Stieleria varia: one gene and its partner. The main gene of each other region encodes a partner of the protein of the gene in region 2 in a complex. Links are inferred from orthologs where the notes say so. Each region holds a gene or a part of one and is shown on either strand. Other genes may lie near its edges.

What was found.
Region 1: the proteins of smc (region 2) and Pla52nx_RS21335 are in contact, whole or in part, in a crystal structure (PDB 3ZGX), measured with the Bacillus subtilis proteins. The link is inferred for Stieleria varia from one-to-one orthologs.

Annotation. Positions count from the first base shown.
Region 1 is NZ_CP151726.1:6,278,258-6,287,518, reverse strand. Bases 3,405-6,146 are described here. They hold Pla52nx_RS21335 (segregation and condensation protein A), read left to right. Parts: upstream 3,405-4,243; coding sequence 4,244-5,050; downstream 5,051-6,146. Other genes in these bases: Pla52nx_RS21330 (ATP-binding cassette domain-containing protein), read left to right, coding at 5,186-6,146; ilvN (acetolactate synthase small subunit), read right to left, coding at 3,424-3,972. Also shown: Pla52nx_RS21355 (hypothetical protein), read right to left, coding at 1-986; Pla52nx_RS21350 (DUF1559 domain-containing protein), read left to right, coding at 1,113-2,063; ilvC (ketol-acid reductoisomerase), read right to left, coding at 2,200-3,204; more of Pla52nx_RS21330, read left to right, coding at 6,147-7,360; Pla52nx_RS21325 (HlyD family secretion protein), read left to right, coding at 7,820-9,178; Pla52nx_RS21320 (TolC family protein), read left to right, coding at 9,184-9,261. UniProt on the Bacillus subtilis protein: Participates in chromosomal partition during cell division. May act via the formation of a condensin-like complex containing Smc and ScpB that pull DNA away from mid-cell into both cell halves.
Region 2 is NZ_CP151726.1:7,967,504-7,978,207, forward strand. What follows is about bases 3,020-7,204. They hold smc (chromosome segregation protein SMC), read right to left. Parts: upstream 6,817-7,204; coding sequence 3,220-6,816; downstream 3,020-3,219. In the rest of the region: Pla52nx_RS26805 (Ig-like domain-containing protein), read right to left, coding at 1-2,284; Pla52nx_RS26815 (sodium/glutamate symporter), read left to right, coding at 7,241-8,683; Pla52nx_RS26820 (alpha/beta hydrolase), read right to left, coding at 8,866-9,780; Pla52nx_RS26825 (hypothetical protein), read right to left, coding at 10,125-10,277; Pla52nx_RS26830 (hypothetical protein), read right to left, coding at 10,432-10,554. UniProt on the Bacillus subtilis protein: Required for chromosome condensation and partitioning.

The DNA of each region.
Region 1 (9,261 bases), 1.7 Mb from region 2 along the record:
ATGCCCGCTCCGCTCATCCATTGACCGCCACGCTGGGGCCAATCAAAGCTGCCCGTCCAGGATGCACCGTTGGCATTGAAAATGACGCAATGCCCGCCGGCATCGAAAGAAATGCCGAAGCGTGGCTGATCCGGGTCCGTCGCGTGGATCCATTGTCCGATTAACGCATCGTGATCCATGGTGCGATCGTTCCATTGACGCAACAGCGTGGGAACGACGAACGCCAAGAGCAGCAGGCTTGTGACGACGCCGGTGACGATCGCCGCACGTCTCATGCTGACCCCGTAGGGAAACGCACAATTGGCCGGTCGATCCTGCGATTGCTTGCGAACTTTCGGATCAAGCACCAAGGATTGCCGAAGCGATCGTGTCAGCTCCGTTTCTACCTCGTTGTTTTCGGAAACGGCTTGCTCGCTCTCGCCGACGTCACCGTACTGCGCAATTTCATTGCGTTCCCTGACGGGAGTCGCTCCCGAACGTTCAACGGGCTTGGCAAGCGCACCAGGTGGTCGATGCTCGACACTCCAGCGGTTCGCATCGGCACCCGCAGCAACGCCGCGGGTGCGCAAGCAGATCCTGCCATCGGGATCCACCAGCACCAGATCACCCGAAACACACACGGCGATGATCCGCAGATTGCTAACCAAACCCCAGGATTCGGTGCCCACTGCTCGATACTGGCTGTCCAATGGCAGCAAGCCACGTGACGCGAATCCGATCAACTCACGCAACTTAAAAGGACCTTGAAAGGCACCCGGCAAACCCTGAACGTCAAACAACGGCACGACCACACCTGGGGGATGCGGCTGGGGAACCTTTTGGTCATTAAAAAGTCCAACCGTGCCGGCCGAATGCCAAGGTCCGCGGGGTGTTCCGCCGATCATGCAATCTGATGACAGCACGCCCGCCAGTGCGGCTTCCCGAAGCTCGATACCCGTAAAGGGACCGAGGACCTTGTGGTCAGCAACGATAAAGAACACGGACATTTCAAAAAATCGCGAACGACATTGAGGAACCGGCGACTGAGATCCTTTATAACGTATGGGTCTCGTCCCCGGGAATCAAATTCATCATTCAACGATATGTTGCCAATGGTCAACGGAGTATTGCCGATGCCTAGCACACCATTACGGAGACGGCGCCAACGAGGGTTTACGCTGATCGAGTTGTTGGTTTCCATTGCCATCATCTCCATCTTGGTCGGGTTGTTGTTGCCCGCCGTGCAGGCGTCTCGAGAAGCGGCTCGGATGACCAGTTGCCAGAACAATCTGAAACAGGTCGGACTGGCGGTTCAGAATTTTGAAAGTCAACGAAAGGAATTGCCGCCCAGCCGAAACTACGACCATTACACAAGCTGGGCATTCTTGATCTTGCCGTTCATGGAGCAGTCGGCGTTGAGAGCAGAGTGGAACGATCGGCTGAAGTATTACTATCAGAGTGACGAAGCACGTTTGACACAGATACCGATGTACTATTGCCCCAGTCGCCGGGACGCGAAGGTGATCAGCGTCGCGGGCGATGACATTCTGTCGCCCTTTGAGATCAGCGGACATGTGCCCGGGACGGTTTCAGATTACGCGTGCAGCGCCGGGCACGGGCCGGCAGGCGTTTGGAACTGGATCACGTCCAACGGTGCGATGATCATGGGCCGCGGAGCGACTGAGCCGCCGACAGTGCCGGAAGGCTATTACGCGCCGCCCAACGCCGAGTTGGTCAGTTGGAGCAGCCGAACCAACTACGCAAGCTTAGAAGACGGAGCCAGCAACACCATTCTGGTCGGCGAGAAACATGTCCGGCCGCTGCGTCAAGGAATCTCGCCCGAGGATGGTGCGATTTACAACGGGGACCACCCGGCGAATTTTTCGCGATGTGGCGGACCGGGTTATCCGCTGGCGCGGTTTCCCAACGATCAGTTCCAAAACAACTTTGGCAGCTACCACGTGGGCGGTGTGAACTTTGTTTTCGCAGACGGCAGTGTGCGCACGTTTGACGTGAACATCTCAACGGATGTCTTGGGGCGGTTGACCCATCGCAACGACCATGAGGTCGTCACCGAACAGTGACTCTTGGTGTACGTCAGCCTTTCCAGGCTGACATGCGGGGGTACGTCAGCCTTTCCAGGCTGACATGCTGGGGGTATGTCAGCCTAGAAAGGCTGACGTACATAAGGCTGACGTACATATGGCTAACACCCTTGGATCAAACTTCTTTTTCTTCGATCCAAGTCATCATCTTGCGGAGGCCGCGGCCGATTTGCTCGACGCCGTGGTCACGCTCGCGACGACGGGTGGCTTTGAAGAACGCGGCGCCGCCACGGTTTTCGAGGATCCAATTGCGGGCGAAGGTTCCGTTTTGGATCTCGGTCAGGATCCGCTTCATCTCAAGCTTGGTTTCGGGCGTGATGATTCGCGGACCGCTGACGTAGTCACCGTACTCGGCGGTGTTGCTGATGCTGTAACGCATGTAGCTCAAGCCGCCTTGATAGAGCAAGTCGACGATGAGCTTCAGTTCGTGCATGCACTCAAAGTACGCCATTTCGGGCTGATAGCCGGCTTCCACCAGCGTTTCAAAACCGGCTTTGACCAACTCGCTCACGCCGCCGCACAAAACGACTTGTTCGCCGAACAGGTCCGTCTCGGTTTCTTCGGCGAACGACGTTTGAATCACACCACCGCGGGTTCCCCCGATGCCTTTCGCGTACGCCAAACCGATGTTCTTGGTCGACTCGGCTGCTCCTTCGCCCAGGGCGATCAAGCAGGGAACCCCGCCACCTTTTTCGTACTCGCTACGTACCAAGTGCCCGGGGCCTTTGGGGGCAACCAGCAGGGTATCGATACCTTCGGGAGGCGTGATTTGTTCAAAGTGGATGTTGAATCCGTGTGAGCACATCAGGATGTTGCCCTTGGACAGGTTGTCACGTATCTCCGACTTGAAGATGTCCGCTTGCACTTCGTCGGGCAACAACACGTTGACGACATCGGCCGCCTTGGTGGCTTCGGCGATCGACATCGGCTTGAAATCGTGGGAGACAGCGAGGTCGTAGTTCTTGGAACCGGGGCGTTGTCCGATCACAACGTTGCAACCGCTATCGCGAAGGTTCTGGGCTTGCGCGTGTCCTTGTGAACCGTAGCCGAGAATCGCGATGGTCTTGCCCTTGAGGTGCGAGAGGTCAGCGTCGTTTTCGTAGTAGATGGTGGCAGCCATGGAGAGTGTCTTTTCGAGAGAGGAAGCAATGAATGTATTGAAAGGTTGGAAAGCGAAACCGGTTGAATTCGATGTTCGCTTTTTGGGCTTTTCCCTTAACGCTTACCCGGATTGCCAAGGCAGGCCTGGATGTGCGCCGGATGAGGTGATCAGCGGAACGCTCAGACCTGAAGTGAACGAAAGCTCCGCGCGTATTCAGCAAGAAAGCGATGATCGGGCTCAGACGGTTGCCCTACTGGGCTGTGCCTTGGAATCGGATTTTTCGGCCGACAAACAGTCGCTTCGCACCATCGCGATCCGACCGGTGCGAACCAGTTCCGTGATCCCGTAGGGTCGAATACGTTCGATGAACGCCTGGACTTTGTTTTCACGACCGCTCATTTCGATCATCAATTCTTCTGGACCGACATCGACGATTTTTCCGCGGAAAATATCAGCCAGTTCACGGAGTTCGGCGCGGGTTCCGCCTTGGCTGCATTTCACACGGACCAGTAACAGGTCGCGTTCGACGTGGTCTTGGGCACTGACATCGATCACTCGTACGACCGTGACGATTTTCTCCAACTGCTTGCGTACTTGTTCCAGGACTCGATCGTCACCGACGACGACGAACGTCATTCGGGACAAACGGGTGTCTTCGGTTTCACCGACCGCGAGGGAGTCGATGTTGAATCCGCGTGAGGCAAGCATCCCAGAAATATGGGCGAGCACCCCGGGAACGTTCTGCACCAGTGCGGAGAGAACGTGTCGCTGGATGGGGTTGGACATCAGAGAATGGGACCGTGTGTGATAGGGACTGTAAGATTGGGACCAGGGACTGGAAACGAATCGAAAATGATAATTTTGGTGGCCCCAACCAACAAGGGCCAACTTGTGTGTCCCGGTCACAGCCTTGTGAGAAAATCCCGAGAAAGTCAGCCCCTTTTGCCGACTTTACCAAGTTTTTGCCGCCTGGCGACCTCGTCCCTGCGGCCTGGGTTGGTGTACCTTGGTCTCGATTCAGCCGCACAATTTACCACCGTTCGCCGTACACCCATTCATGACATTTCGCGTCGAATTGCCGATTTACCGAGGTCCCATGGACTTGCTGCTCTACTTGGCCCGTCGCCAGGAAGTCAGCTTGATGGAGGTTTCGTTGGCCAAAGTGATCGACCAGTACGGTGAATACCTGGAAATCCTGCAAGAACTCGATTTGACCGACGTGGGTGATTTCGTCGACTTGGCCAGCACCCTGGTGGAGCTGAAAAGCCAAGCGGTGCTGCCCAGACCGGCAGACGAAGAGGAGGCGGTGGAGGAAATCGAGGACCCGCAGTCCGAATTGGTCGAGCGTTTGCTGCAATACAAGGAGATTCGAGACGCGGCGGCTGTGCTGGACGAGATGGCTGGCCGATGGCAACAGCGATACGAGCGGATGAGCGACGATTTGCCGTCTCGCCGCATCGATCCAGGCGATCAGCCGATCGCGGATTTGGAGATTTGGGACCTCGTCAGCGCTTTTGGCCGGATCATGCGGGAATCCAAAGGGCCGCCGCAAACCGAAGTCATCTACGACGACACGCCGATCCACGTTTACATGCAGCGGATTCACAAACGATTGGCCGATCGGAATTCCGTACCTTTGCTGGATTTGATCGAGGGCGGAATCCACAAATCGGCACTGATTGGTTGGTTTCTTGCGACTCTGGAGCTTTCTCGACACCACGGGGCCGCCATTGAACAGGACTCTCACGGGGAAATCATCATCGTTCGGACGGATCAGTACAGCGACGATCTGAACGTTCACGAAGTGGACAATTACGCGAACGAAAAGATCCAGGCGAGTAATTTGCCTAGCCAGCCTCGATAGTGATTCAGCCCCAGAAGACGACTTTGCTCGATGCCGAGACTTGTCTTGCCGATGAAAATAGGTGTGACGTGACACATGGTGAGATCTGCCTGCCACTTGCTTAATACTCCGTTTGAATGAATCTCTTGGAAACCGATGTCTGACTCTCCCATGGATAGCAATCAAAGCAAATCGGATGCTGAGGCATCGGTTCCGATCTCTGAACGCCGTCAGGGCGACGAAGACGTTTTATTCAAGGTTTTGACTCAAGTCGGGCTGGCGCTCCATGTCTCGGTCGACAGGGCGGACGTTCGTGGCCGCGACGACGCAGCCGAAACGGATCTCTCCAGGCCAGGGGCACAAGCGATTGCGGGTCTGAATCTCAGTGCGAGCAATGCCGGAATTGCCACCACGGTCCTGACCGAAGACGACACCCAAGATATCACAGAGTTCCTGAGAAACGGATTTCCCGTGGTGCTGCTGTCTCCCAATGAACAGTGGACCGTGCTGACCGAGGGAAGCGGCAGACGCTTTGAAGCATGCACGATCGGCGAACAGACTCGGATCCGGAAACTGACCGCGCGACAGGTCCATCGCCTGATACGTCCCAAGAACACAATCGCAGCGATTCTCTGCCGACGAGAGCTCTCCTGCGACAGCATCACCTCTGGCGGTCATTCGCATGATCATCACGATCATCACGAACACATGAAACCGCTCAAGCGGTTTCTGATGCTGATCGCATTGGACCGCCGAGACGTATGGACGGTCGTCTTGTTTGCGTTTGTGGCAGGCATCCTTGGTTTGGCAACGCCGCTGGCGATCGAGTCGCTGGTCAACGTCGTCAGTTGGGGCATTTTCATTCAGCCTCTGATCGTGCTCGGTTTGATCCTGCTGGTATGCCTGGGACTGTCGGGGGTGCTGAAGGTTCTGCAGACGATCGTCGTCGAAATCATGCAACGTCGTCAGTTCGTGCGGATCGTAGGTGACTTGGCACACCGGTTTCCTCGCGTCAATCAGCATGCCCTGGAAGGCGAGTATCCACGCGAGTTGGCCAATCGTGTGTTCGACATCATGACGATCCAAAAAGCGATCGCGGTGTTGTTGCTGGACGGTGTTTCGATCGTCTTGACGACCATGATCGGCATGATCTTGTTGGCGTTCTATCACCCGTTCCTGCTCGGGTTCGACATCATCTTGCTCATCTCGATGGTGTTTATCACTTGGATGCTGGGGTTCGGCGGGATCCGAACCGCGATCGACGAATCGATCACCAAGTACCGTGTTGCCCATTGGTTGCAAGATGTTCTAGCGATGCCATCGGTATTCAAAGTCGGCGGCGGGGAATCCTTGGCGATCACCAAAGCCAACCAATTGACCGCCGATTACTTGCAAGCTCGCAAGAGTCAGTTCCGTGTCGTCATTCGCCAAGTGATCTTCGCCATCGGTCTGCAAACCATCGCGTCGACCGCGTTGCTCGGACTGGGCGGCTGGCTGGTCATCATCGGTCAATTGACGCTGGGGCAGTTGGTCGCCAGCGAACTGGTGGTGACCACCGTCGTGGGTGCGTTCGCCAAGGGAGGCAAGTCGCTGGAGAAATTCTATGACTTGATGGCGGGCATCGACAAAGTCGGTCACTTGATCGATCTGCCAGTCGATCCGCGTCAAGATTTTGGTGTCGTGGATAATCGACCTGCGGAAGTCAAGTGGAGCCAATTGTCGTTCGGATTCGTGACTCCCAAAGTGAACATCGAGAAACAATCCATCCAGGCCGGCAGCCATGTGGCACTGTTGGGTGACGACACCAATGCCAGGGCGTTGCTGACGCGCGCGTTGGCCGGACTTTGTTCACCCACCAGCGGTCTGATACAGATCGCCGGAATCGACGCTTCGGTGGCCGCCGCCAACAGCCATGGCGAGTTGATCGCTTATTCGGGACGCGGAGATGTGTTCCATGGCACGCTGCAAGAAAACATTGACCTGGGACGCAGTGGGTCGGCGCGGGCCCGGATTCAACAAGCTCTCAAGACAGCGGGACTCTCCGATGACGTGGTCCGATTGCGAGACGGATTACAAACGCAATTGCAAACAGACGGATATCCGTTGACGCACATCCAAGCACGCCAATTGACCCTGGCACGGGCCGTCGTGACGTTGCCCAAGGTGTTGATCGTCGACGGAGTGTTGGACTATTTGGCTGAAGAAAAACGCAGTGAGATCATGCAGAATCTGACCGCCAAAGATTGTCCTTGGACGCTGATCGTCAACACACAATGCGCAGACGTTGCCGCGTGGTGTGACCAAAAGATTTACTTGAGACTGACTAGCTAGAAGGAGTTGCCGACTGACGTCGTTCGGGCATTAGCCCGGACTGCTCAAAGTTTGGGGTTGTGGCATTTTGGGTTTGCGCAAGTTTATGTCCCTACTGCCGGCGCAGCTGGTGGTCCCAGTGAGCCTCAGGCGCTAGCCGTGCGCCTGAGGCGGATTGTGGTGCCGGCCCACGGCTAGCGCCTGAGGCGGATTGTGGTGCCGGCCCACGGCTAGCGCCTGAGGCGGATTGTGGTGCCGGCCCACGGCTAGCGCCTGAGGCTCACTTTGATTGCGATGCATGGAACGAAAACATGGACTGAAAAAACAATGTCAACCCCAAACTTTGATCAGCCCAGCATTAGCCCGGATTATTCATCAGCCGCTATCGATCTGGAAGATCAAGCGACATTTCACATCGTGAGGGGACGCAGCCAAACGCGATCCTCGATCCATCACCAAACAACTCCACAATTACGCATCATGTTCACCCGATCCAATCCGACCGACTTTCCTGCGATGCAATTGGTTCGCACCGGCGGACTGATCCGCAAGTGCGCTCGGCTGACATTCATCACATTGTTCTTCGCGATCATCGGGCTGGTGTTCGTGCCTTGGCGACAAACAGCTCCGGGAATCGGAGCAGTGGTCGCCTTGGACCCTCAAAAACGCCCGCAACCTGTGATGAGTCCCTCCAAAGGCGTGGTCAGTTACGTCAAGCCGGGACTTCGCGAAGGCAGCTATGTGGAAGAAAACGACTTGTTGCTGCGGTTGACGCCGTTCGCCTCGGAAGGTGTCTCGCAAATCGATACGCAAATCGTTGCGATGGAGTCCAAGGAAGCTGCGGCCAAGTCCAGTTTGGAAGTTGCCGAGCAGGGCGTTACCTTGCAGGAAAACAGCGGCGCAGCAATGGCGCTGTCGCTCAAGCAAGATTACGAAGCCGCCAAGCGTAAATGGGACCAAGCAAAGGACGAGGTCGCCGCTGCGCAAGCCGAGTTGCAAGACAAACGAAATCAGTTGCGGATTGCTGAACGCGTGGTCAGCCAGGGACTGATCTCCCGGGAAGAGTTGTTTTCCAAACAACAGGCGGTGGAATCCCAGTTCGCCAAAGTCAGCAAGGCCGAGAATGCGGTGGAGGAATTGTGGGCGACACTGTTGTCCAAAGAAGAAGAAATCCAATCCAAACTGCATGAGATCGATTTGAAGAATCAGATGGCCAACCAAAAGGTTCTCGAAGCACTCCAAAAGCTCAATACGGTCGAAAAAGAGATCGTCGACTTACGGACCAAACGCAACGAAATGGATCGGTTGGAAGTTCGCGCGCCGCGTTCCGGCTACATCCAACAATGGTTCGGCGTCGCAGGCAGCGACACGGTCAAGGAAGGCGACCAACTGTTTGTGATCGTGCCCGATACCGATGAGCTGGCGGTGGAGATGAAAGTCAGCGGGAACGATATGCCTCTGATCAAAGAAGGTGACCGGGTTCGCTTGCAATTCGAAGGCTGGCCGGCGGTGCAGTTCGTCGGCTGGCCCTCGGTCGCCGTCGGGACTTTTGGCGGTAAAGTCAACCGAGTCTTCCCAACCGATGATGGCAAAGGCAACTTTCGAGTGGTCGTCACACCCGATAATCATTTTCCTCGCGAGGACGGATGGCCTGATGGCCGATATTTACGACAAGGAGTTCGCGCCAACGGTTGGGTGCTACTAAAACAAGTTCCACTCGGATACGAAATATGGCGACAGCTCAATGGTTTCCCGGCCATTGTTGCCGACGACGAGCCGGCAACCGGCAAAGACAAAGACAAGGACAAAGGCGTCAAGGTCAAGCTGCCAAAACCGTAGCCTCGTTGATAGCGTTCGGGGTCGCGTGGACGGCGGCTGCCATCTGCCAAGCTCAGTCACCCACCGATACGGGGCCGTTCAGA
Region 2 (10,704 bases):
TTCCACCCAACGGATCACCGCCCGGCGACGAGATCAGAATGTCATCCAGACCGTCCCCGTTGATATCCCCACCGCCTTGCACCTTCCCTGAAAAATCATTTGCGTTTGCACCGTAGATGACGAAACCATTTGCCAGGGGAGTTGCTAAATCAATCGATGCGGGCCACGCCATCTGCCCATAAATCAGAAAGGCCTCCCCAGTCGCGTTGTCCGTATTTGTTTCTCCGCTGGCGTTCGTGGCGGCAACGAGAATGTCGTCGAGACCGTCGCCATTGACATCGCCCGCGCCGCTGAGCACATCCCCCAGACGATCCCCACTATCGACGCCGTGAATGACGACGCCCGCGGTGCCCAAGCTATCCAGCGAGAGAGAAGGAGGTAGCGTGGGGCCGCCAAAGACCAAATAGCCTGCCCCCGCATCAAGCTTGGCATCGCCTGGGCCATCCGCTCCTGGTACGCCGATCAAAACATCCGCGTAACCATCCCCATCAACGTCTCCCGCGTTGGTAACACTCACCCCTGCTTGATCAAAGGTCCGTCCCCCGTACAACGCAACGCCCGCCGTGCCAAGTGTCCCAACATCGATCTGCGGCGGTGCAGTCGTAGAACCGTAAATAATGTATGCGTCGCCCGCAGCATTCTCTGAATTGGTCGCCCCATAAGCGGCAAAAGCACCAACCAAAAGATCCGCCAAACCATCTCCGTTGACATCGCCTCCCCCGGCAATCGAAGCCCCGAAACGATCATTGAGATCCGCACCGTAAATCGTCAAGTCCGGCACACTTCCCGCTGCCAGATTGATTGCCCCGGGCAGCGACAGTCCACCGTAGAACACATATACTTCGCCCGAATCGCTACGGGAATTGTTGCCCCCGTCGCCGCCGACGGCTGCGATTGCGATGTCATCAAAACCATCCCCGTTGAAGTCACCGATTCCAGAGACACTGCTGCCACTCTCGTCTGAGTTGTCGGCACCGTAGATGATCACGTCCGCAACCCCTGGATTCACAAGGTCGTGCAGCGGATTTAACGATGCAGAACCGAAAACGATGTACGATTCTCCCGCGGAGTTGGCTCCGTTGCCCAAGCCGTCACCGCCAAGGGCACCAATAAGGACGTCGTCATATCCATCGCCATTAAGATCACCAAGAATATCTACGGAGCGAGCGCTGACGTCATTGGACTCCGCTCCATAAAAGATCGCGCCTTCCCCGAGTCCGAGACCACCTGCCAAATCAATCGTAGGCGCCGGCGGCAAATACACAACGTCTAGCTTGACTTCGTCCGTATTCCTCGGATCCTCAATCGCCCTCACCGTGGTCCCGCCGGAGTCCAAAACACTGCGCGCGCGAATCGTAACGCTCCCCGAATTGATCGCCGCCGAAATCAACGCGGGATCAATCAACATCCGGTGCGTTCCCACGCCCGTCATAGAGGCATTAAATGTCCCCAGCAATGGAGCCACGACTGAGGCATCAGACAATTGCACCGTTCCATCTCCCGCAAAACCGTCAATGTTAATTGTCGAATTTACGTCTTGGTCGAAAACGGTGTACTCCAACGCCGCCGAAATGATCGTCGAACCGGTCGGAATGCTTGAGGTCGAAAACTCAAACACGCCGACGCGTTGATCACCTGCCGCAACACGATTATCAATCGCAATTGTGTTACCGGAGAAATTGATGACGTCAAAGCTGCCATCCCGATTGGTGTCAATCACTTCCGCATCCGATGAGACGGAGATTGCAGTTTGCTCCGTTCCTGGAGGCTCAGCCAAGGTCAATCGCAAGTTAGGGTAAAAAGACGTCGACCTAGCTCCCTCGCGGCTATGAATCCTTAAATCACCAGCGGGTGTGTTCGCATGAATCCTTAGCGTTAAAGCCCCGGAAGCAATTGCTCCTGACAACACAACAGGATCCAATGACACTGCATTTCCGCCCGTCAACCCACCGATGAATGTGCCTGCTGTCACTCCAACTGCTGTTGCATCCGAGAGTAGAATGTTTCCATCGCCCAGAAACGCCTCCACCGTGTAACTGGTTCCCGCAGGCACTGACTGGACAAAGAATTCAAGCGCAGCAGCCTCGATCTGTGTTCCCGCAGGAATCGAAGTCGTGTCAAATTCCAAAACCACCACCTTCGTTTCGGCCGGCGCCGCAGCGGAGTCTCGCGCATCCATTCCCAAAGCCGCTTCAGAGATCACATCGAACGTACCATCGCGGTTGGTGTCGATGATCTCCGCATCACGAATAACCTGCAGTGACACATCCAATGCTAACAACATGCGGTTTTCCAACCGCTCTGTCAGCAATCGACGACGACGCCTACCCTGTGTCCTCTTCGACCTGGGTTGGATGCGATGATTGCCGTGATCTTCAACCAGTTGACTCTTTAATGACATGCTCATGATGGGATTGCAGGGCATTTGTTGGCCGACGCAGCAACGCCAGTACCAGTGCCGATGTCCAGTGCAGAATGAGATAGGATGGCGGGTCAAAGAGCTAACCATTCGCTTTTTTCAGACCACTATGGCCTGAGAACGAATCGTTCGCTCAATAGGAAAAAAGCTCCTAGCAGCCGCCCAAACCAAATTCCGGTCCGAACATGCTCCAGAGAGAACGGACTAAAGTAAGCCAGCCGACAGCGGGGTGCAAGTTTACAGGTCGTAGCGGTCAGGAGCCCCGGAGGTTGCCCCGGAGGTTGCCCCGGAGGTTGCCCCGGAACGATCTCGTCAAAACACCCGCTTTTCCAACGCCCAGCATCGGTTTCAACGCATCAAACGGCACTCAAACACCTGTCAGCTGCTAAGCACCGCCCCCCCCAAAGCTACAGGCTGGTGCTATGCGTCCCAAGCCGCCGACCATCAGACCACGAGCCTGGACTGCGACAAGTAAGAGGTTGAAACGCTCTTTTGCCGCCACCGTTTTATTCCCCGTGTCACCTCCACCAAGGAACTTGGGGGAGGTCGAGCAGAGCTGTTTAGGCGAATGCGAGGGAGGGGGTACGTGTGAAGGAAATAGGTTGACCAACGCGGTTTGTAGCGCGTAGCCCCCTCCCTGATCTTGCTTCGCTTGATCCGACATCCCCCAGCTGCGCCGGTGGAGGTGACAGCAGAGCCCGCGCAAACCCATAATGCCACAACCCCAAAACTTTGAGCAGGCCACCACGAGCCACCAAACAAAGACACAAATTCATTCGCCGCCGACCCAATGACAAAACCTACGCGGCTTCGCCCTCGGTGATCTCGCCGTCGTCGCTGACGTCTTCGAATTTGATCGAGACCTGCTTGCTGACGCCCGATTCCTGCATCGTGACGCCGTACAACGTCGTTGCGGCGGTCATCGTTTTCTTGCTGTGCGTCACCACCACAAACTTGCTGTGGTCCAAGAACTCATTGAGCACGGTGACGAATCGACCAATGTTCGCTTCGTCAAACGGCGCGTCGACTTCGTCCAACACACAAAACGGACTGGGACGATACTGGAAAATCGACATCAACAACGCCACCGCCGTCAACGCTTTCTCACCACCGGAGAGCAACGAGTTGCTGAAACTCGGTTTGCCCGGCGGTGTCGCCACGATCTCCACACCGGCTTCCAACGGATCGTCGCTGTCTTCCAAAACCAAGTCCGCATGCCCGCCGCCGAATGACTTGCGATACAACTTTTGAAAGTTCTGCCGGATGGCTTCGAGTGTGTCGAGAAACAATCGCCGTGAATCCGCGTTGATGCGTCCAATGATCCGCTGCAACGAATCTTTCGCCGCCGACAAGTCTTCGTACTGTGAGTGCAGATGGTCGTAGCGTTCCTGCAGCCCCTCCAGTTCCTCGAGCGCCTCCATATTGACGCTGCTGGTTCGCTGCAACTGTTCACGCAAACGCGCGATCTCTGATTCGACTTCTTGTCGGTTCTCAGGCTCTTGCAAATCCTCCGGCGGCTCATCGCCGCGAAGATCAATTTGGTAGTCTTCCTGCAAACGCTCGGCGAGCGAATCCATCCGCATGACCAAGTTGTCGCGACGCGCGTTGAGCGAGTGAACGGCTTCACTGGCAGTCGCAGCCGCCTTCATCGCTTTTTCACTCGCGGCGATCACGTCCCGGTTGGACTGGCGAACTCGCGCGGCGTCTTCGGCCAACAACCGCAGCTTTCGCTCGTTCTGCTCTGCGTCCCAGTGCAGCGTGGCGAGTTGATCGGTCGCATCCAACATCCGAGCGGTCAGCATGTCCAAACGCTGTCGCGCCGCATCGGCCGCACCACGCGCCTCATCGACCGCAGCTTGTCGCTCGCCCTGATCCCGGCGCTGCTGCTCGATTGCTGCCGACAGCGCTTCGTATTTCTGCTCTGCACGGGCAACGTCCACGGAGACTTCCATCACCGCGTTGGTGGCTGCCTGCAACGCCGACTGGGTCTCGCTGATCATCTCATCGATCTCGGCCGAACGCATCTCCAAGGCTTCGATGGTTTCTCGCCCCTGCTTGATGCGGGCTTCCAGACCGACGTCTTCTTTCTTGGCCGCCGCTTGCTCGTCACTGGATGTCTGAATCTCGGACTGCAGTTCTTCGAGTGCTCCCTGACGCGACGCCACACGTTCGCTGGCGTGACGCCGCTCGGCTTCGGCAGCCGCATGCTGAGTCAACAACGCACGATGAGCTTGCTCGGCCCGCCCAAGCTCCGAATCTTGCGTCTCGACCAATTCCAGCAAGCGTGCCATTTCCTCGTCGTTGTCGTGAATCTGAAACGTGTAGTGCTCGATCTCTTCCGCTGCGGCGATCAACTCGCTGCGACGACTGATCAAACCGGTCGCCGTGCCGATCTTGCCGACCACAATCGCGCCATCACTCTCCAGCACTTCGCCCGACTGGGTGACGAACCGCATCTCCTTGCCACCGAGCTTACGCAAGCCCATGGCGGTCTCCAGCGAATCGACCACCCATGTGCTGGAGAGCAAGTGCTGGACGATGGGCAGATGCTCGGGTTCGCATTGCACCAAACGGTCGGCACGCCCCACGACTCCTTGCAAGCCATCCAGCTTGATGCGGTCCGCATCGTGAGTCGCGGGCAACGCGTCGGCACGCAGCAAACCCACGCGGCCATCGATGACCAACTCGGAACGCACGACAGCATCTTGAATCTCGGTGCCCGTCACAACAACGTACTGACTGCGGTGACCCAACGCCGTGTCGATCATCGGTGCCACCGACGTTTCGGCCTTGATCAAATCGGCGACCATCCCGCGAATCGACGACGCGAAACGCTTGGCCCCTCCGTTGTCATCGCTGAGCAACGTGCGCACGCCGCCCGAGACTCCTTCTTGACGTCTTTGCAAATCCTCCAAAACGATGTGCCGCTGACGCACACCTTCCAGCCGCGTCTTCAACGCCGAGTGTTCTTCTTGACGTCGCGACAAAGTTCGACGGTTTTCCTGCGATTTGGCTTCGGCGATCTGAACGTCGGCGGACGCCTTTTGAATCCGTTGTTCCAGTTCGCTACAACGTAGCCGTGTCTTTTCCGCTTCTTGATTCGCCGCCTCCAGAGCCGACTGAGCCGCTTGCAACCGTGTCGCCAAAGTCACCAGCAAGCGACCGGCTTCCGCGATCCGTGCTTGGATGCTCTGACGCGCCGATTCACGATCGGCGACGTCGCGAACGGTGGCCAAGTGCTCGCGTTGAGTCTCATCGCGGCTCTTCAGCACGCCGTCCATTTCCTGTTGGATCTTGTCGCGATGTTGCTCGACTTGCCCGGCACGTTCACGCACAGATGCGAGTTCGTCTTGGTAAGCTTGCAACCGATCCGTGGCGCCGCGTAACTCCGCGGCGGCCGAACCGGCTTGACTACGCAACAGCCTGACACGCCGCAACGCTTTGGCGATCGTCGTACGCAACTCGGCGACGGACGATTTGTCGGCCTCTCGGCGTCCAGCCAATTCCGCGATCGTTTGCGATAAAGTCGACCGGACGGACTCGAGCTGTTGTGCTTCGTCGGCGATCTGTTGCAACTGCGCGTCGGCAGCTTGACGCTGCTGAGTCATCTCCTCACGCTGCTGCTCCAGTTGACTCAGTCGCTCGTTGGCTTGCTGAAACTCCGTTTTGATCTCGTCAGACTCGGACTGCATCTGCGCCCAGTCCGTCCACGCGACCACGGTTCGCAGTTCTTTGAGCCGCTCGGTGGCTTGCCGGTAACGCTCGGCCTTACTGGCCTGGCTGCGAACGCTTTTCAGCCGCGCGCCGACTTCGTCGACGATGTCACCCAATCGGGTCAAGTTGGTTTGCACGCGGGCCAAGCGACGCTCGGCCTCGACCTTCTTGGCTTTGAAGCGCGAGATCCCCGCCGCCTCCTCAAAAATCGCGCGACGATCCTTGGCATTGGCTTGCAACATCCGATCGACTTTTCCCTGTTCGATCAGACTGTATGCGTCGATTCCGATCCCCGTGCCACGGATCAAATCACGGACATCCTTCAGTCGAACGGCCTGATTGTTGATCAGGTACTCGCTCTCGCCACTCCGGTACACCCGCCGCGTGACGTGGACTTCCGGGGCATCGACCGGCAGATTGCCGTCGGCGTTTTCAAAGATGATCGTGGCTTCGGCCGCATTGGCCGCCGCACGCGTCTGCGATCCCTTGAAGATCACGTCGGACATGTCCTTGCCACGCAGACTCTTGGCGCTTTGAGACCCCAGCACCCATTTGATGGCATCGACGATATTGGATTTCCCCGAACCGTTTGGCCCGACGACCACGGTGATCCCGTCCGGAAAATCGAAACGCGTCCGATCCGCAAAGCTCTTGAAACCGGCCAGTTCGAGTGCTTTGAGCATGCGGGGAAACGGAATCGCGGTAAAAGGGGAGGGCAGTCGGCTCGTCAGTGGGGTGGCTGAACTTCACGAAACAGCACCCCTCAAGAGTAGATGAAACACGCTGCCTGGCCTAGCTCTTTTCAAAACAAAACGCCGACCCAAACCCCCTAAAACACTGCAATGCACGCATTTCCAGGCATCGCAGACCTCCTAACCGGCATAACCGGGCGTGTATTCCCGTAGCCGCGTCTCTCGGGAGGTGCGATTAATAAGCTACCGCTTGCGGATTGTCGTTCGACTCTCCGAGTCGACAACGTACAGCGGAGATCGCTATCGACGTGGAACGTCGAGCGACAATCGTCCAATCACCGTAAGATGGGCAATCCTGATCTTGCGATCACGCTCGCTCCGTTTCCCCACCCCACAGCACCTCGCCCACGACGCCATGACGGTTGCCTTTCTGTTCGTCGCCGTCCTGCTGCTGATGGGTGTGGTGCTGAGACAATCCCTCGGCGTGCTTCGCTGGCTCTTTATCCCCGCATCGGTTGTGGCCGGACTGATCGGACTGGTGGTCATTCAGGCGGCAAATGCCGTGGAGCTGCCCATGGCCAACCTCATCGCCAGGAACTTGGCTGAGACCCTCGCCAAGTGGCCGGGATTCCTGATCGCCATCGTGTTCGCTGGCATGCTGCTTGAAAGCACACCGGGCGACTCGCGGGGCTCGGCCCTGACGAATCGCTTCACCCGCGTGGGCAAACAAGGTCTAATGGTGTGGATCATCGTCTTGGGCGAAACCGCCGTCGGCCTGCTCGCAACGTGGCTGTTGGTGCAATCGTATTTCGACGTCCCAAACTCCTTCGGAATGCTGATCGAAACCGGGTTCGCCGGCGGCCACGGCACCGCGGCTGCGATGGGCCAAGTTTACCGGCATCCCTCAATCGACCTGCCCAGCGGCCAAGACCTCGGCGTGCTGATGGCAACCTTTGGACTGGTCTACGGTGTGGTCTCAGGAATCGGATGGATCAACCTCGGCGCACGACTGGGTTGGATTCAACGCACCGACTCGCAACGCAACGCGACAGGAACCCTGGATCGAGAAAGAATCCCGATTGGCATTCAACGTATCGATCGTGACACGATCGACCCGCTGCTATTGCAAGTCATCTGGCTCGCGTTGGCCTTTGGAATCGGACTTGCGTTGCAGTCATTGGTTAGCGCCGATGCGTCCTGGATCGATTCACAGTGGATTCAAGACACAGCGACAACCGACGACGCGGACAAACAACTCAACAACCGACTGACGTTCTCACACGTATTGAACTTTCCGTTGTTCATCTACACGCTGTTCGGCGGTCTGGCGGTTCGCAAGCTGCTGACGGTGACGGGACACGCCGACAAAATCGACAACGCCACGATCAATCGGTTGACGTCCACGGCGATGGAGATCCTCGTCGTCGCCGCAATCGCTTCACTGAACCTCGAGCTGATCTCAACCCTGCTGGGACCCTTCATGATCTTGTTCGTTACTGGTGCGATCTGGACAGCCGTCTGCCTGCTATTGATCTCGCGTTGGATCTTGCCCGCGGACTGCTGGTTCCAACTCGGCTTGATCAACTACGGCATGTCCACCGGCACCACCGCCACGGGCTTTGTATTGCTACGCGTGGTCGATCCGCAACTGAAGACGCAAGCGGCAACGGACTACGCGCTCGCCGCCCCGCTGTCCGCCCCCTTCATCGGCGGCGGCATGATCACCGTCGCACTTCCCTTGTTGGTTTTGGAACGCGTCCCAATCGCATGGCCCGCAACTATCATCACAGGGATCGTCGTAGCATTGATCCTCACCGGCCGCCTCTGGAATCGAAACAAGTTGGAGTCCAGGCTTTAGCCGCTCAGCACTGAACCAGCACTGACATCAGCCCTCAATCGCCTAAAGGCTACACTCCAACGTTGGAGTCCAGGCTTTAGCCGCTCAGCACTGAACCAACACTAAACCAACACTGACACCAGCCCCCAATCGCCTAAAGGCTATACTCCAACGGTCGCATCCCATTCACTCCTCTTTCACCATCAACGCTTCACAACACCCAACCCGACCAACCACTGTTCACACAGTCCCGGCCACTGATCCAAACCCTTCATCCCAACGGCCAATCCCACACCGTGCCGGCCTTTGGGAAACACGTGCATCTCCGCGGGCACACCCGCGCGACGGCATGCCATGAAATACTCAACCGCATTGTCAACCGCCACAACAGGATCGTCCGCCGTGTGAAACAAAAACGTCGGAGGCGTCTCTTTGCTCACCTGCGACTCGTTGGACAACGAGGCCACCAACTCGGCCGGCGCATCCTCACCCAACAGATTTCGCTGGCTGCCACCGTGCGTGTAGGGTTTGTCGAACGCGATCACCGGATAGCACAGAATGCTGAAGTTCGGACGCGATGAAACACGGGCGACCGGATCCGTGGCTTCCTTGTCGCCCTCAAGGAACTTTGTCGAAACGGTTGAGCAGAGGTGACCGCCGGCGGAAAAACCCATCACGCCGATTCGATCCGGGTCGATGTTCCACTCACTCGCTTTGGCGCGAACCGTTTGGATCGCGTGCTGCGCGTCCATCATCGGATAGGGATGCCCGTAGCCCTTGCCCGCGTTTCCTTTGCCACGCACGCGGTAAGTACAAATGGCCGACGAAACGCCCATCGACTGAAACCACTCGGCGATCTGATGCCCTTCGTGCGACATCGCCAGACCGTGATAACCACCACCAGGCAAAATCACCACCGCCGCCGTGGGCGATTCCGACTCCACCAACGTCACCAACAATTGCGGCGTGTCCCCATCACCCGGCTGTTCGACGGTCACACCGGGAGTCCCCTCCAGCCACAACGGCAACGTCATCTTCGCCGGCGACTCCGCACGGACGTTCGTGGCGAACCAAACAAAGACCAATGAGACAGATGCGACAAAGATTCGTGATTTCATGATGCTGGGGTTTCAAAGGGGGACTGAGGTTCAAACGAATGCTCATCATAGCGAAAACCTCGTGCTCATTCGCACAGAGTTCGCCCCCTCTCCCCCAAGACTTTCGCGAATCAATCTAGGATGGTGGCAGCATTTTTCGCGCGAAAGCCTTGGGGGCGAGGGGAGCCAGGATTGGTTTGTGCACTGCAAAACAACACCATGGCTCCCCTCTCCCCCGATTCCTGGCGAGCCTCAAGCGAGCCAGGAATCGGGGGAGAGGGGCAGGGGGTGAGGGGGAAATTCATACGGCCTGTCGACTGATGAATCACTCGATTATCCACTTAAGTCTCCTATCCCTGGTCAGCCTAGAATAGCTTGATCAAACCCTCCGGTATCCGTTGCAAATTCCCCTCGCGATCGATCATCCCCATCGTCACGTCCGCCGTCACCAACGTTTCTTCGCCGCGGGTCACGCGGTAGTGATGCACAACCTTGGCCGAAACGCGAGCGGATCTCAAAACCCGACATGGCTCCCCTCTCCCCCGATTCCTGGCGAGCCTCAAGCGAGCCAGGAATCGGGGGAGAGGGGCAGGGGGTGAGGGGGAGATTCATACGGCCTGTCGACTGATGAATCACTCGATTATCCACTTAAGAATCCTATCCCTGGTCAGCCTAGAATAGCTTGATCAAACCCTCCGGTATCCGTTGCAAATTCCCCTCGCGATCGATCATCCCCATCGTCACGTCCGCCGTCACCAACGTTTCTTCGCCGCGGGTCACGCGGTAGTGATGCACAAATCTTGGCCGAAACGCGAGCGGATCTCAAAACCCGACATGGCTCCCCTCTCCCCCGATTCCTGGCGAGCCTCAAGCGAGCCAGGAATCGGGGGAGAGGGGCAGGGGGTGAGGGGGAAATTCATACGGCCTGTCGACTGATGAATCACT